DNA from 2 places in the Desulfitobacterium sp. genome. Region 1 is predicted to be linked to the other one. Evidence: a T-box and tRNA genes for the amino acid it is inferred to sense, from the RefSeq annotation. Region 1 holds a T-box; the other holds one or more tRNA genes.

The links. The T-box of region 1 lies ahead of leuS (leucine--tRNA ligase). A T-box ahead of a tRNA ligase gene usually reads a tRNA of that ligase, here a tRNA-Leu.
Region 2: it encodes a tRNA-Leu, which carries the amino acid that the T-box ahead of leuS (leucine--tRNA ligase) is inferred to sense. The anticodon was not compared.

What each region holds. Positions count from the first base shown of each region.
Region 1 is NZ_CEVWNY010000066.1:973-10,868, forward strand. It holds partial or broken gene AC1U9U_RS10580 (molybdopterin-dependent oxidoreductase) at 1-1,337, opposite strand, end outside; gene leuS (leucine--tRNA ligase) at 1,583-4,084, opposite strand; T-box leader at 4,153-4,348, opposite strand; gene rsfS (ribosome silencing factor) at 4,526-4,864, opposite strand; gene yqeK (bis(5'-nucleosyl)-tetraphosphatase (symmetrical) YqeK) at 4,851-5,429, opposite strand; gene AC1U9U_RS10600 (RNA recognition motif domain-containing protein) at 5,545-5,796, opposite strand; gene nadD (nicotinate-nucleotide adenylyltransferase) at 5,881-6,504, opposite strand; gene yhbY (ribosome assembly RNA-binding protein YhbY) at 6,509-6,802, opposite strand; gene obgE (GTPase ObgE) at 6,849-8,123, opposite strand; gene AC1U9U_RS10620 (Spo0B domain-containing protein) at 8,160-8,675, opposite strand; gene rpmA (50S ribosomal protein L27) at 8,967-9,263, opposite strand; gene AC1U9U_RS10630 (ribosomal-processing cysteine protease Prp) at 9,257-9,616, opposite strand; gene rplU (50S ribosomal protein L21) at 9,618-9,896, opposite strand, start outside.
Region 2 is NZ_CEVWNY010000134.1:720-7,137, forward strand. It holds gene AC1U9U_RS14520 (TRAP transporter substrate-binding protein) at 28-1,080, shown strand; gene AC1U9U_RS14525 (TRAP transporter small permease) at 1,182-1,811, shown strand; gene AC1U9U_RS14530 (TRAP transporter large permease) at 1,808-3,097, shown strand; partial or broken gene AC1U9U_RS14535 (SDR family oxidoreductase) at 3,495-3,637, shown strand; gene AC1U9U_RS14540 (CBS domain-containing protein) at 3,648-4,079, opposite strand; gene larC (nickel pincer cofactor biosynthesis protein LarC) at 4,169-5,380, shown strand; tRNA gene AC1U9U_RS14550 (tRNA-Leu) at 5,526-5,612, shown strand; gene AC1U9U_RS14555 (aspartyl-phosphate phosphatase Spo0E family protein) at 5,704-5,856, opposite strand; partial or broken gene AC1U9U_RS14560 (HD-GYP domain-containing protein) at 6,280-6,418, shown strand, end outside.

The DNA.
Region 1 (9,896 bases):
ATGGAAGAGGTACCACCCATATGGGACGCCCCGCCACCGGAAATTCCGATATAACCCGCCACAGCGGCTAAGGTAGCCACTGTCCGGAAAGGAGCAAATGAGTTATAAACCCTCTGCATCCCCTGACCCATACGAATTCCTGCAGGTTTCATGGTGGCATACTCGTAGGCAAGCTGCTCCACCACTTCTTCCTCCAGTCCACAGATTTCCGCAGTGACTGGAATGGAATATTTAGCTGCTTCCTTCGTCAAATCCACAAAGGAAGGATGACATTTTACCCCATCAGCTGTTACATACTCCCCTGTTAAAGCCGGGTTGGCCCCTGCTGTTCCAGCAGGTACAATACGCTGGGTGTTTTCATCCCAGACAACATAGCTATCATTTAAGCGAAGGTACTGACCATCATCGTTTTTCACGAGGAGAGGTCCGCAGCTATTCGCTTTCAACCAAGCCTTGTCGTGTAAGTCACGGGAAATCATATAATTCATCATGCCTAAGGCCAATGCCGGGTCCGTTTGGGGGCGAATAGGAATCCATTGATCAGCAACGGCTGCACTACTGCATTGACGCGGATCAATGACAATCACCTTGGCTCCATTTTCCCGGGCTTTGATGATATAACGCATTTCACTCGTGTGGGTGTCCGCAACATTACGTCCCCACAGAATAATAAGCTTGGAATTCATGTAATCTCGTGTATCATGACCGCCGCGGGCCTGCCCAAAAACCAGATTCATCCCCATACTGGCACCATGGTCTCCCATTAACCCTTCTGTGCTGTAAGTCGTTCCCCCAAAAGTGGCACCCAATCGGGTCGTCGACTCCCAAGCCAGCTTCGCCAAGTTCCCCGACATGGTAAAGAAAGAAGCAGCATGAGCACCGTATTGTTCTTTTGTCTCCTTAAGCTTCGTGGCAATGAGTTCAAAGGCTTCATCCCAACTAATGCGTTCGAATTTTCCTTCTCCCCGCTCTCCCACACGTTTCATGGGATAGAGCACCCGCTGGGTTGGATCCTGCAGACGCTGGGCATAACTCATCGAGCGCAGACAAGCATTGGGATAATCATCTCGTCCCGGCAAAGGCCCAGGCGTAACGGCCACGATCTTGCCATTTTTAATATGGCCTTTCAGATGACATCGTGAAGTACAGTTTACTGTACAGCAACTGTGAATGAACTTGACAGGCTCCCCATCCTGGGCTGCTTTGGCGGCCATGGTTGGAGCTCCAAGGGCGCCTGCCATACCTAAGGAGCCGGTGACCGTGATAGCACCTACTCCCTTGAGGAAGGTACGACGGGAAATTTTCGTCATCACAATACTTTTGCCAAACTTTTTCATGTTTTTCCTCCTTTCATTTTGCAACCGATTGTCTATATCTACCATAGCATTGCTTCTTGTTCTTTTCTGCACAAAATTGGGCATATGGTGAAAAGATTTACAAGCTTCCGCCTAACCCAAACCATAATTTCCATCCATCGGCAATGGCGTCAAGCAGCATGAAAGTCTGATCGTAAAATAAAAAACAAAGGACAGGCCCTTCGTTTCAACAAACGAAAACCTGTCCTCACAGTTAACTTTTTAACTTACTTCACAACTACATTAACTAACTTACCGGGCACAGTAACCACCTTCATAATCTGCTTCCCTTGAGTCCATTCAGGCAACTTGGGCAACTGACGCACGAGGGCTTCCAATTCTTCGGCAGAAACTTGGGCCGGTACCTGGATGCGGTCACGGACCTTACCGTTGACTTGAAGCACAACGGTTACTTCATCTTGGACGAGGGCCGTTTCATCAACCTGGGGCCACTCCAAGCTATGGATGCTTTCTTCATGACCCAGTTCACTCCAGATCTCTTCCGTAATATGAGGAGCAAAGGGTGACAGTAAGACAAGAATGCTTTCCAAGGCTTCACCGGCTACAGCATGATTAGCGTTGGGCTGCTCTTTATAGAGGTAAAGGGCATTTACTAACTCCATAATGGCACTGACAGCAGTGTTAAAGTTAAAACGGGCACCGATATCGGAAGTTACCCTTTGAATCGCTTGGTGAGTATGGCGGCGCATATCCTTGGCGGCCTTGTCCAGCTCGCCAAAATTACCCTTCTTGGAAGGGGCACCCTCTTCAGAAGTATTTCCTTTCAGAACCTCCTCATATTGAGCCGCTAAACGCCAAACCCGGTTCAGGAAGCGGAAACAACCCTCTACCCCTTGATCGCTCCACTCCAAATCCCGCTCCGGGGGAGCAGCAAACAGGATAAAGAGGCGGGCGGTATCTGCACCATATTTGGAGATGATTTCCTCGGGACTCACGATATTACCCTTGGATTTAGACATTTTGGCACCGCCTAGACAAACCATCCCTTGGGTCAAAAGGTTAGCGAAGGGCTCATCCACTTTGAGGTAGCCAAAATCCCGCAAAGCCTTAGTGAAGAACCGGGAATACAGCAAGTGAAGAATAGCGTGCTCCACCCCACCTACATATTGGTCCACATTCATCCATTGCTCTCCGGCTTGCTTTGAGAAAGGCAGGGTGTCATTTTTAGGATCAGTATAGCGGAGGAAGTACCAGGAGGAACACATAAAGGTGTCCATGGTATCGGTCTCCCGGCGAGCTTGACCACCGCAGGTCGGACAAGTAGTTTGTTTAAAACTTTCCGAGGTAGTAAGAGGGTTTTCTCCAGCTTTAAAGGCTACATCATCAGGAAGCATAACCGGCAGCTGATCTTGGGGAACGGGAACAATGCCGCAATGATCACAATAAACCATGGGAATCGGTGCACCCCAATAACGCTGACGAGAAATCAGCCAGTCCCGCAGACGGAAGTTCACTTTCCGTTCGCCAAAACCATTCCGCTCAGCCTTTTCGGACATTTTCTCCCAAGCATCCATATTCTTTAGACCATCATATTCCCCGGAATTAACCATAATTCCCTCACCAACGAAAGCCGCCTTTAAAGGAGCGTCTTTTTCATCAGCCGGTGTACCCTCGGGCAGGATAACCGTTTTTATCGGAAGTTGATATTTGGTGGCGAACTCAAAATCCCGCTCATCATGAGCCGGAACACCCATCACCGCTCCTGTCCCATATTCCAATAGCACATAGTTAGCGATCCAGATGGGTACTTTTTCCCCGCTGTAAGGATTAATGCAATATGCCCCGGTAAACAAGCCTTCCTTTTCCGTCTCTGTGGAAGTCCGGGCGATCTCATTCAGTCCCTTCATCTTATTGATGAAGGCCTGAACCTCTTGTTCATATTCTGTTCCCACGATCAATTCCCGAACCAAAGGATGCTCCGGAGCTAAGACCACATAGCTTACCCCATAAATCGTATCCACACGAGTTGTATAAACCCGGATTTTGTCCCCACGGTCTTTTACCGTAAACTCAACTTCCGTTCCCTCGGAACGGCCGATCCAATTTTTCTGCATGGTTTTAACCTTCTCGGGCCAGCCGGGGAGCTTATCCAGATCATCCAACAGCACTTGGGCATAATCGGTGATTTTAAAGAACCATTGCTCCAGATCTTTTTTAGTTACGGCTGTATCACAGCGTTCACAGGCCCCATCCACCACTTGCTCGTTAGCAAGAACTGTGGCGCAGGAGGGACACCAGTTTACACCTGCCTTTTTCTTATAGACTAAGCCATGCTTATAGAACTCCAAGAACATCCACTGAGTAAATTTATAATAATCTGGATGACAGGTAGTCACTTCCCGATCCCAATCATAGGAGATACCCATTTCTTGAAGCTGCCGCTTCATATTGGCAATATTTTTCCAGGTCCACTCCGCCGGTGGAGTCTGGTTCTTGATAGCAGCATTTTCTGCGGGCAAACCAAAAGAGTCCCAACCGATAGGATGGAGCACATTAAACCCGCTCATCCGTTTAAAGCGAGCAATTACATCCACGATGGAGTAGTTGCGCACATGCCCCATATGGAGATTCCCCGAAGGGTAGGGGAACATGGCCAAGGCATAGTATTTAGGCTTATCTGAATGATCTAAGGCCCTGTAGTCCTTTCTCTCTACCCATTTTTTTTGCCATTTCGGTTCTATCTCCGAAAACAAATATTTCTCTTGCATAAAATTTTCCCCCTTAAATTTAAGAACCGGCCGTTAGTTGCCCTAAAAATAAAAAACTCCCGTCCCCCTAAAGGGACGAGAGTATACTCCCGCGGTACCACCCAATTTCCATAGCACTTTGTCGATGGTAACGGTTCGCACCGGTACTCATTGTTACTTGAGTACAGCTCCGGGGTGAGTGCACCAAATTCTCATAGCAACTTTCACCGGCCGTTGCCTCTCTGGCATGAGTTCCTTCGGATTGCTCCCCATCAACGCTTTTCTATTCATAAAAGTATATTCTATAATAAGCCATTTTTCTACACTATGTCAAGCTACGACCACATAAGTCGCAACCACATAAGTCGTACAAAGTTAGACCGGTAAAAGGTTAAACCGTTATTCCGGGCAATCGCGAAGATTATTAATGATAAAACGAAACAAGGAACCTGTCCCCTTGTTTCAAAAGGTAACTACTTTGGCGTCTCCCCAGAGGCGCTCCAGATTATAAAACTCTCTTTGGTCAGGGGTCATAATATGAATGACTAAATCCCCGCAATCTACAAGAACCCATTTGGCCTCTTGCACCCCTTCTATCCTAAGAATTGCCATACCGATTTCAGAGAGCTTTTCGGATAGATTATCGGTAATAGCCTTTACTTGAGTAGTGGAATTTCCGGTGACGATTAAGAAATAATCTGTAACCATAGAAATCCCTTTCAGATCTAAAAGAATAGCTTCCCGACCCTTTTTCTCTTCAACGATCTGTACAACACCTTGCAATTGATTATCTGTCAGCAAATTTTTGCCTCCTTTTCAAATCTTCGTAAGTAAGCAATGTCTGAGGATGAATAACGCGCTTATTTTTTTGCAAATAAGCCAGAGTATGTTCAACACATAAGAGTGTACCGTTCTCAAGATTATCATACAAGGATTGACGCAGTTTGTCTACTTTTGGAAAGGAACGCTGTGGCTCCGTTAAATCCGCACTATAGATCAGCATTCCTAATTCGCCCATTCCGGGTGCGCCAAGGGTATGATTGGCAATGGCTTCAAGTACTTCCGCGTCTTCGTAACCGTATTCATGCTTTAACCAGTAAGCCGCCAAGGGACCGTGAAGAATATGAGGATTTTCCTTATCTTCGCGATACTTTAATAAATTCCATTCCATTGCCAGAGCAATCTGTTGTTGAAGATCAAGCTCTTTTTTCAGGTCATGAAGAAAAGCGGCTATCTGAGCCTTTTCCTCGTCCAGCTTATGCCTTTGGGCCAACTCCAAAGCCCATTGTACAACTCCCAGAGTATGGCTGAACCTTCGTGCGGACATTGATCTCTTTGCAAGCATCGAGGCTTCTTGAATATTCAAGCAAAAATACCCGCCTTTATTATAAATATAACTTATGTAACTGCAAACTGTAAAAGATACGCCGAGAAGACCCTGCTTACCGACTTGGAAAAGAGGGCCTTCCGGAACTTCAATTTTAGAGCTGTTGCTTCGGCCTGGCTTCATTGACTGTTAAAGGACGGCCGCCAAAGTCCTTCCCATTTAGATCCGCTGCCATGCGCTCTGCATCAGCATCCTCTACCTCTACAAATCCAAAACCTCTTGAGCGCCCAGTTTCGCGATCCGTAATTATACGGCTGCTAATAACCTGACCATATTGGCCAAAAAAAGAACTGAGATCCTCGGATGTAGTGTTCCAGGGTAAATTTCCGACATAAAGGGTTGCCATTTGCTGTCACCTCTTACTTAATGGATTCGATTTTAGTATAAACAAATCAATCAGAACTATACTTTCCTGATTTTGTAATCATCTCTAGGTATATAAACCCGCTTCCTCAATATAAAGACGTACGGATTCCGGCAGTAAATAGCGAATCGGCTTACTTTCTTTGACCCGCCGACGAATATCCGTAGAGGATATGGCTAAAGCCGGCACGTCAAATAGGTGCATATAGGGAAGAAATTCCGGAAATTCACGCTTTAGTTCTTCCAGAAATTCATGTGCATCAAAGCCCGGTCGAGAAGCACCCACAAAATGGCTCAAGGATAAAACCGATTGAACCTCTTTCCAAGTAAATATCTCCCGGAAGGCATCGGATCCCGTAATAAAATAAAGTTCGTGCTCCGGATAAAGCCCGTGCATATACTTGAGAGTGTCAACTGTATAAGAATATCCTTCCCGCTGAATTTCCACGTCGGAAACTTCAAAAAAGCTATTATCAGCAATAGCTCCTTTCACCATCTCATAGCGGTCGGCAGCGGGAGTGACCCCCCGACCGATCTTGTGGGGGGGATTGCCTGTAGGAATAAAAATTACCTTCTCCAAACCAAACTCATAACGGGCCATTTCAGCGGCCACCAGATGCCCGTAATGCAAGGGATCAAAGGTTCCCCCCATGATCCCGATTCTTTTGGGTGGGCTTAAATTACTTTTCATTTGCTTAATCCGGCAGCTCAATCAGGGGTTTCTTTTTTGATTCACGATAAAGCAGAAAGTTGCGGCCAATAACTTGAACCAACTCCGCACCGGTACCTCCGGCAAGTTCTTCGGCTGCACTTTGGACATCTTCCATACTGTTGGGAAGAACTCTTCCCTTGATCAACTCCCTAGCCTCCAAGGCCTCATTGGTTTGAGTGATGACGGCCTCCGTCACTCCACCTTTGCCAATCTGTAAGATGGGATCCATCTCATTACCCAGACCCCGTAAAAAACGCTTTTGTTTTCCGGTTAGCACTACTTAACCCCCTATCATTTATAACTCATTTATCACGCATAATTCTCTATTCTTCCCACTCAAATTCAAGGCCGCCGATCTGAACCTTATCTCCTTCTTTAATTCCTTCATCACGCAAGGCCTGATCGATTCCCATAGCCTTAAGAATGTTTTGGAAACGATATAGTCCGTCCTCGCTAGCAAATAAAGTCATCTTTACATGCTTTTCAATCTCTTTACCGGTGATTATAAAGTAGTCATTTTCACGGGTCAGTTCAAAACGATTCGGTGCTTCGACTTGGGTCACCTTATGCAGCTCCTCTTCCCGGACAAAAATCTGGGGAGCAGGGATTTCCGGCAAGACCTGAGCAATTGCATACACCAGCTCCTTAAGGCCTTCACCGGTAGCAGCGGAGACCGGGAAAATTCGATACTCTGCTCCCAGTTTTTCCTCTAACCGCTGTAAATTTTCTTCCGCACCGGGAATATCCATTTTATTGGCCACAATAAGCATCGTACGAGCAGCTAATTCTTGACTATATTGGCGAAGTTCATCTTTGATGATTTGAAAATCTTCTAAGGGATCTCGTTCCTCCGAACCGGCGATATCCAAAACATGAAGTATCAAACGGGTTCTCTCCGTATGCCTTAAAAACTCATGACCCAGTCCTGCCCCGGTGTGTGCTCCTTCGATTAAACCGGGAATATCGGCAACAACGAAGCTCTCCCCATCTTCAAGCTCCACTACCCCGAGGTTGGGCACTAAGGTGGTGAAATGATAATCCGCAATTTTGGGCTTGGCAGCGGAAATCCGGGAGATGATTGTTGATTTTCCTACATTAGGGAACCCCACTAACCCCACATCAGCCAGGAGCTTTAGCTCAAGCAAAAGGTTGCGTTCTTCTCCAGGCTCACCGTTTTCGGCAATCGTAGGTGCTTTGTTGGTATTACTCATAAACCGGGCATTGCCACGGCCGCCCCTGCCACCGGTGGCTACAATCACCTTTTGACCATGTTCAATGAGGTCGGCTAAAATTTCCCCGGTATCGGCGTCTTTGACCACGGTCCCTACCGGAATCCGGATAGTCATATCCTCGCCGCTTTTGCCATGCATATTCTTTCCTTGGCCGTGTTCGCCCCGTTCCGCTTTATAGTGGCGCTTATAACGGAAATCCACCAAGGTCCGCAGCCCTTCATCGGCCACAAAAATCACTTTGCCCCCACGACCGCCATCCCCACCGCTGGGACCACCTTCGGGAACGTATTTTTCACGGCGGAAAGCGACCGCCCCTGCTCCCCCGTCTCCGCCTTTGACATAGATTTTCGCCTGATCATAAAACATGTAATATCCCCTTCTGACCTTTAACCTTATGTACAATTACTTTGAACCGCTTAAACTTAAGCAATTGTCCCAAACCACATTATCGCCATCAGCTAAAGTACAATAGCATCTTAAGTCTTCTGCATTTTCGCATTTGACTTCTACGATAGGTTCCTCTAAACCTTGATAGCGTGCCTTGATAGCAGCCAAACACTCATTAGTGTACCCGTATAAGACTTCTCCGTATTCTTCTTGCCAAAAGTCTTGCCAAAAGTCCGTCCCTTTTAGAGGACTGCTCAATTGAATCTCCACTAATACATCTTCTTGACGTAAAGCAATGACAAAGCTTAGTAAAATTGCGCCAACAATCTCCTGAGGGATTTGACCAACTTGCTGCTCAGCCTCCAGCCCCCCGACCCCATCCCGCAGATAATGCAAAGCCCGCTCCGGCTGACCCAGCTGCAGATAACCGGCAACCACCTGCCAGTGATTCAAGAAGTCATGGCGCTGAAGACGATAATGATCCAATTGTTCAGCTAGAAGCCTTCGCTCTAAGGTGTGTTTATCAGTCATCAAGATCACCTTCTCAATTTGATAAGATCCTTCGGTCATTCTTTCCTCAGGATGACACCCTTATCAAGCTTTGTCATGCTGAGCGATAGCGAAGTATCCTAACCCGAAATGTATTCTCTCCTATTAGACAAAAAACCCCTGGGTTTTTCCCCAGGGGTGCGGTTCCGAAATTTCCCAGGGCCAACCGCCACTAAACTCTAGCAATAAAGCAGGTATTAAGTGGCGCTAGGCACTGGATAAGTCAGCTAAACTTCAGGTGAAGCAAAATGCTCCACCTGAAGTAAGTTTCCTTTAAGCTTGAGCAGCCTGGCGCTCAGGATAAATGCTAACTTGTTTACGGTTACGATCTTTGCGCTCAAATTTTACGTAGCCATCGATGGTAGCAAAGAGGGTGTCATCCTTACCCAAACCACAGTTTTTGCCAGGGTGAAACTTCGTTCCCCGTTGACGAACGATGATATTTCCTGCGGTAACGAATTGACCGTCTCCACGCTTCACACCCAAACGTTGAGCAGCACTATCACGACCATTTCGCGAACTACCTACCCCTTTTTTATGGGCAAATAATTGCAGATTCATTTTTAACATGGAGTCCACCTCCTCCGATTGATTTTAACATATTTTTCACCATAGTTTTGCTGAATTCCTTCAACACCTAAAACCATGGTTCTTAAGATCCATTGGGCTTGTTCCAGTGTCCAAGGCTCCAAAGCAGGAAGAGTACAGCTTAAAAACCCTCGCGGATCGTCCACTTCAACCTCCGGTTTAGTTGGGAGAAAATATTCCAAGCCGTTGACAGCTGAGATACTAAGCGCGGATACGGCGGCACAGACAATATCAACTCCGTGCTCGGCATATCCGGCGTGCCCTGATAATTCAAACTTGTGAATCAGTTGGCTGTCATCCAGCCAAAGATCCAAAGTAATGCCCTGATTCTTCATCTTAGGCTTGGATTGCCTCAACCACTACTTTTGTGTAGGGTTGACGATGTCCTTGTTTGCGACGATAATTCTTTTTAGCCTTATACTTAAAAACAACTATCTTTTCGCCTTTGCCATGCTCAACAACTTTAAGCAGAGCTTTAGCACCTTCGACAACCGGAGTACCGACTTTCACTGCGCCGTCTTTTTCTACCAGAAGAACTTTGTCGATGGTCACGGTATCTCCCACATTAGCGTTAAGCTTTTCCACGAAAAGAACTTTACCTTCTTCAACCCGGAA
Region 2 (6,418 bases), on a different contig from region 1:
AAACTTAAATAAATGGGAGGTAATACTATGAAAAGAATTATGTGTTTAATGTTGAGCCTTATGCTGGTGATCTCTTTGGTTGGATGCGGCAGCACTGGCACTAACAATGGTACTGGTAATGGCACAAGTACCCCTGCTCCGAAGCCTGAAGAGAAGGTGGTCATTAAAATTGGTAGCGTGCTTTCTGAGAATAGTCCGGGTGCAGAGGCCCTAGGACTGTTCAAGAAAACAGTTGCAGAAAAAACCAATGGCAGAATTGATGTGCAGCTTTTTCTTTCCGGACAGCTCGGCAAAGAGCTTGAGATGATCGATCAGGTTCGTAAAGGTGACATTCAGATGGCTACCAGCAACCCAATGAATATCAGCAATACCATTAAACCGCTGGCTGCTCTTGAAAGTTATTTCCTCTTTGACAACTATGATCATGCCTTCCGTTTCCAGGACAGTGATGCTGGTCTGGCAATGCTTAAAGAATACCAAGCAATGGGTATGACAGGTCTTGCCTATTTCCCTACCGGATTCAGGCAATTCACGAACAGTAAACAACCCATCACTTCGGTAACAGATTTGAAGGGACTCAAAATCAGAGGATACAGCGAAGTGCAGACAAAGGCTTGGGAATCAGTTGGTGCATCCTTAAGTTCTGTTGCCTATAATGAACTATTCACGGCGCTCCAACAAAAACTAATTGATGGACAGGAAAGTGCCATTTCCAGTATCTATGAAGCAAAGTTTTATGAAGTTCAGAAGTATATTTCGCTGACTTCACACCTATTTTCAACAGATATCCTTGTAGCCAATGATAAATTTCTGAACAGCTTATCTGAAGGAGACCGTAAGATTGTCGCCGATGCGCTCCGCGAGTCAGTTCTTTTCCATAGGAAAAATATTGTTCAAAAAGAGGATTCAATGTTAAAAGCAATTAAAGATGCAGGTGTTCAGGTTAACGAGGTTTCGCCCGAGGCAAGAAAAGAAATGAGTGCTATCATGAACAAAGTTGTTTCTCCCACTATAATCTCACTAGCCGGTCAAGAAAAATATGATCTTGTTCAGAGGTATGCAGAACAAACAAGGAAGTAAGCTATCTAACGTGACTCTAACCGATCATTGTAAAGTGGACAGGGGTGTTTCGACGGAAACGCCCTTGTTTCCTAAATGAAATATAATGGGAGCAGATATGTATGAAAAACCTTTTAAAATGGTTAGATGTAAATCTTGAACCCTTGTTAATGACAATAATTTTTTATTTAATGATGTCACTGGTCACGGTTCAGGTAATTCTACGGTTTGTATTTCATAGCGGTTTTGCATGGGGCGAGGAAATCGCAAGATTTATATTTGTCTGGCTATGCTTCGTATCGATAGGATATATATCACGAAATGGTCGTCATATTGGCGTAGATTTTATCAGGGAGCTTTTTCCGACGATAGTCAGAAGGCTTGTCTTAATTACGGTTGATGTTTTAACGCTTGCTGTGCTTGTGTTATTGCTTAAAGGTTCCATAGATATCATGCAATCCGTATCCTTGTTTGGTGATAGAGGTCTTACCGCCAATATCAGCATGAATTGGCTACATGGCGCAGCAGTGGTCGGATATACGCTGATGTGCCTGAGAACTCTTCAGTCCTTAGTCTGGAAGATCAGAAGGTTTAACTCCTCCTACGATTTATTCCGAAATGACGGCGGTCAATATTCCGGAGCTAATAACATTTTCTTTACTCCTCTTAAACAAAAAGAGGAGCTTGATCTAACTCTAGATCGAACTGTATTGCTTGAGGAGAACCAGAGGAAAGCGGGTGGTAAGCGATGATACCAGTATTTTTTCTATCATTTGCCTTTTTAATAATTTTCTCCGTATCAATCGCTTTTTCCCAGGGAATAGCATCATTAATTATGATTTATGTCTATAAAGCCATCTCGCTGGAGAGTTTTACAAAATCAATCACCTTGGGCCTTGATTCGTTTACGCTGCTCGCCATACCTTTGTTCACTTTTGCCGGCGATATAATGGGAAAGGGCGGTATTTCCAAACGACTGTTGGATGTTGCCAAGATCTTTTTTGGCAATATGACCGGCGGCCTGGGAATTGTTTCAATCGTAGCTTGTATGTTTTTTGCCGCTATATCCGGTACCGGTTCAGCGACGGTTGCGGCCATTGGTCTGATCATGATTCCCATGATGGCTTCTGAAGGCTATGACAAACCCTATGCTACCTCCATGGTTGCCACAGCCGGAACCATCGGAACTATCATCCCGCCGAGCATATGTATGGTTGTTTATGCTGTTGCGGCCAATGCTTCCGTAACCTCTATGTTCACGGCCGGTTTTCCTGTAGGGATACTCGTCGGTACCGCATTATGTACTTACGCTTATATTTCTTCAAAAAAACGTGGTTATGTAGTCAAAACCCCGCATCATTATACGTTTAAAGAAGTTCTTAAGATATTTTTTGTAGCGATACCTTCGCTCTCGATCCCATTTATCGTACTTGGGGGCATCTATGGCGGAATATTTACCCCTACCGAAGCAGCAGCTTTGGCCTGTTTTTTAGGTATATTCCTTAGCGTATTCGTGTATAAAGAAATTAAGATTAGCGAATTGCCTTATCTTGGCTATCGGGCGGTAGTGCTTTGTGCTCCCGTATTATTTGTTATAGGTATGTCCTCCGGCTTTGGAAGAATTTTGGCAATCGAGCAAATTCCTAAAATGATCTCCGAGGCAATTCTAGCCATCACTACCAATGCCACCTTCCTGCTACTAATGATTAACATTCTACTGCTGATCGTGGGTACCTTCATGGAGACCAATGCGGCGATCATTATTCTTGTTCCTATCTTGCTGCCGATTGTGGAAGCCCTTGGTATTAGTCCTATCCATTTCGGCATGATCATGATTTTAAACTTGGCCATTGGGTTTGTAACCCCACCATTCGGGGCCAATCTATTTATGGCAAGTATGATTTCCAATGTTAAATATGAAGTTTTAGCTAAGAGGATATGGCCGTGGATCTTTGTCATGATTTTAGTCTTGATAGTTGTTACTTATATTCCGGAAATTTCTCTCTTCCTTCCTAGGATGATGGGACTATCAGTTTAAGTTATATATGCATTGACGACACTTAGCAACATAAGAGGACTATCATTAGTGTGATGAAGATTTCAGTTGTACCGTAGAATTATTTTCTTTTAAATCCTACCTAGACACGAAGTGTTTTTGAACACCCACGAAGTGTTTTGAACTTGAAAGTTTTCATCAGATAGAATATGATATTGTTATTAGAATGACCGTGTGTACTGAGTATGTTTTGAATTTCATTAATAGGTTTCCGCATGACGGCACTTCGTTTTGGTTGATTAGGAGTAGCATCTTTTTGCACCCGAAACCATGTGTCCATGCGGATTTTCATCGTTTAAGTCTAAATTTTTGCCCATGTTATTGGGTGCGAAATATTGGGAAGTTTCGTCGCCCACGCTGGGTAAAAGGACAAAAGGCGCATGTACTAGCATGGCCGATGGGACACCTTTGCAGCGGGTTTGTACCCCTGAAGATGTGGCGGAGGTTGCCTATTCCTTAATAGCCAATGCGGGATTTGTTACCGGTCAAACCTGGGTAGTAGATGGCGGAAACTTTATTTAAATAAAAACAGTTATGCTTCGTCTAATTCTAATGATTCCAGCTTGCCTAAAGCCCTAGAACAGTACTCAAGAATTTCGCGGCGGCGGACGATGCCGATAAAGATTCGCTGATCATCCACTACGGGAATAAAGTTCTGTTCTACTGCCCGGGAGATCAGATCCTCCATTCGGGAGTTGATGGAAACGGGGTGATTTTGAATATGCTGTTCCACCTCCGTAAGGCGAACGCTATGAGTATTATGAAAACCAAGACCGGGAGTATTTTTTAGTTTCCACAATAGATCCCCTTCAGTAATTGTTCCGCAATAGGAACCTTGCTCATCGATGAGAGGAATCGCCGAATAGCGGTGGAATTCCATTTTTTCGAGTGCTTGGCGCATGGTAGAATTGACTTTAAGGTAAATAACATCTTGTTTGGGAATTAGGAAGAAAGCGACATTCATTGCTGTAAACACTCCCTCTTATATATGTAGCCTGACCAAGTATAGAATAGCATAATAATAATTGCAAGGTAAGCGTAAGGAGATTAGGTATGAAAGCGGCTTATTTTAATTGTTTTTCCGGAATCAGCGGCGATATGCTCTTAGGGGCTCTCGTTGACGCGGGATTGGATTTTGACCTTTTACAAACAGATCTGGCAGGCTTAGCTTTAGATGAGTATAAAATCACCGCTGTGAAGGTGCTTAAACAGGGAATTAGTGGTACCAAGGTGCATGTTCGATCCTTAGAAGGACATGTCCATCGGCATCTAGCCGATATTCAGGAAATCATTGCTAAAAGCACCCTGCCAACTGAAGTAAAAGAAAAAAGTCTGCAGATTTTTTTGCGTTTAGCCGAAGCGGAAGCCAAAATTCACGGCACCACTCCGGATCAGATTCACTTCCATGAAGTTGGTGCAGTGGACGCCATTGTCGATATTGTCGGAGCAGTTATCGGTTTTTGGCGTCTAGGGATTGAAAAGGTATATGCCTCGCCTCTTCATATAGGCAAAGGCTTTGTAAAAGCTGCTCATGGACTTTTACCGGTACCGGCTCCGGCTACTTTGGCATTATTACAGGAGGTACCGATTTATTCTCAAGATGTGGAGGGCGAATTAGTAACTCCCACGGGAGCTGCGATTTTAACTACATACTGTAAGAATTTCGGATCCATGCCTGCGATCAAGCCTGAGCGGGTTGGCTATGGTGCAGGATCTAAGGATTTATCCATTCCTAACCTTTTGCAGCTGACCGTTGGCGAGATTGAAGATAAAGAGGGACCGATCCGGAAGGGGCTTCAAGAAGGGGAAGCGTTGACCGTTGAAGTAAATATCGATGATATGAATCCGGAATTTTATGACTACCTATTTGAAAGATTATTTAAAGCAGGGGCAATGGATGTCTATCTGCAAAATATCCAAATGAAAAAGAACCGCCCAGCAGTACTACTAAGTGTGCAAATTCCTCCCTTTTGCCTAGATGAAGTTCGTAGTATTCTTTTTGAAGAAACTACAACGATAGGGATGCGAGTCTATCCGATTAAAAAATATATGCTTGACTATGAATTCCTAACCGTAGAAACCGAACAAGGCTTAGCCAGAGTAAAAATCGCTTTTTTAGAGGGAAAAGTTTGCACTGTGAGTCCGGAATACGAGGACTGTCGCAAGCTTGCTCTTAATTCGGGAATATCACTTAAATCCGTTTATAACGGAGTTACGGAGAAGGCAAAGTTAGAACTAAAAAAGAAATATGCCCAGTTATCCTGAGCAAAAGCGAAGGAGCTTTTATGGGGTAGAACGTTTATACAAGGTGTATAAGTGCGTGTTCAAAATAGAATTTAAAAGTGGATTTTAAAATTCGCTAAAACTTCTTGACAGGTAACCTTAGTTTTCATATAATATACATTGTTACGCGGTCGTGGCGGAACTGGCAGACGCGCTAGATTCAGGTTCTAGTGGGTGCAAGCCCGTGGAGGTTCAAGTCCTCTCGACCGCACCATTTATGAAAATGCTAAAACCCTTGATAAATCAAGGGTTTTTTTATTTAGTCAATTAATAAAAAACCCTATCCTGAGATAGGGCTTAAAAACTCATTTTGCAGCAAGGTAATATTCGTTCAAGAGCTTGTCCAATTTTTGACTTAATGTTACTACTTCCGGATCAGTAAGCGGCTTGAGCTTGCCTAATTGATTAAGCTGATTCCTCATTTCCTCTATTAGCTTAAGCAATTGGTGATTCCACATGACTCGACTTCCTTTCTTTGGATAACAGGTTAATACATTCATAGACTAACATTTCTATTTTACTCAAAAAAAATCCATAAAGCCATAGGAATTTTTGTCGAAGTAAATCTATTTTGAACACCCCACTTTTAAATTTATAAATTACAAAAGAATAAAAATTATCTTTTTATAATATTTCATTTTTTGGTAAATACAGAGTATAATAGAAATAATTAAGAACTGATATGAATATGCTTTTTAAAGCATTTTAGGATAGGACTAGGTGGAAGTTGCAATAGGACTAAAGGGAAAATATCTCTGAAATAGGAATTTGAAGAGGTATAGCGGCGAAACTTGGCGAAGATGTATATACATTTTTTTAAACCCTTAATATGGTAAAATATAAGATAAGAAAGATGATTATTGAAATACAGGAGTTGGATTATGCGTCTAGTAAATATTGCTTATGTTAATGAAGGGGAGGTCCTGGCTAGGCCGCTGGTTAGCCCTAACGGAAAAGTTCTTTTACAGGCGGGAGTAAAGCTCACGCGCACCTATATTGAGAAGTTATCCGATTTGGGTT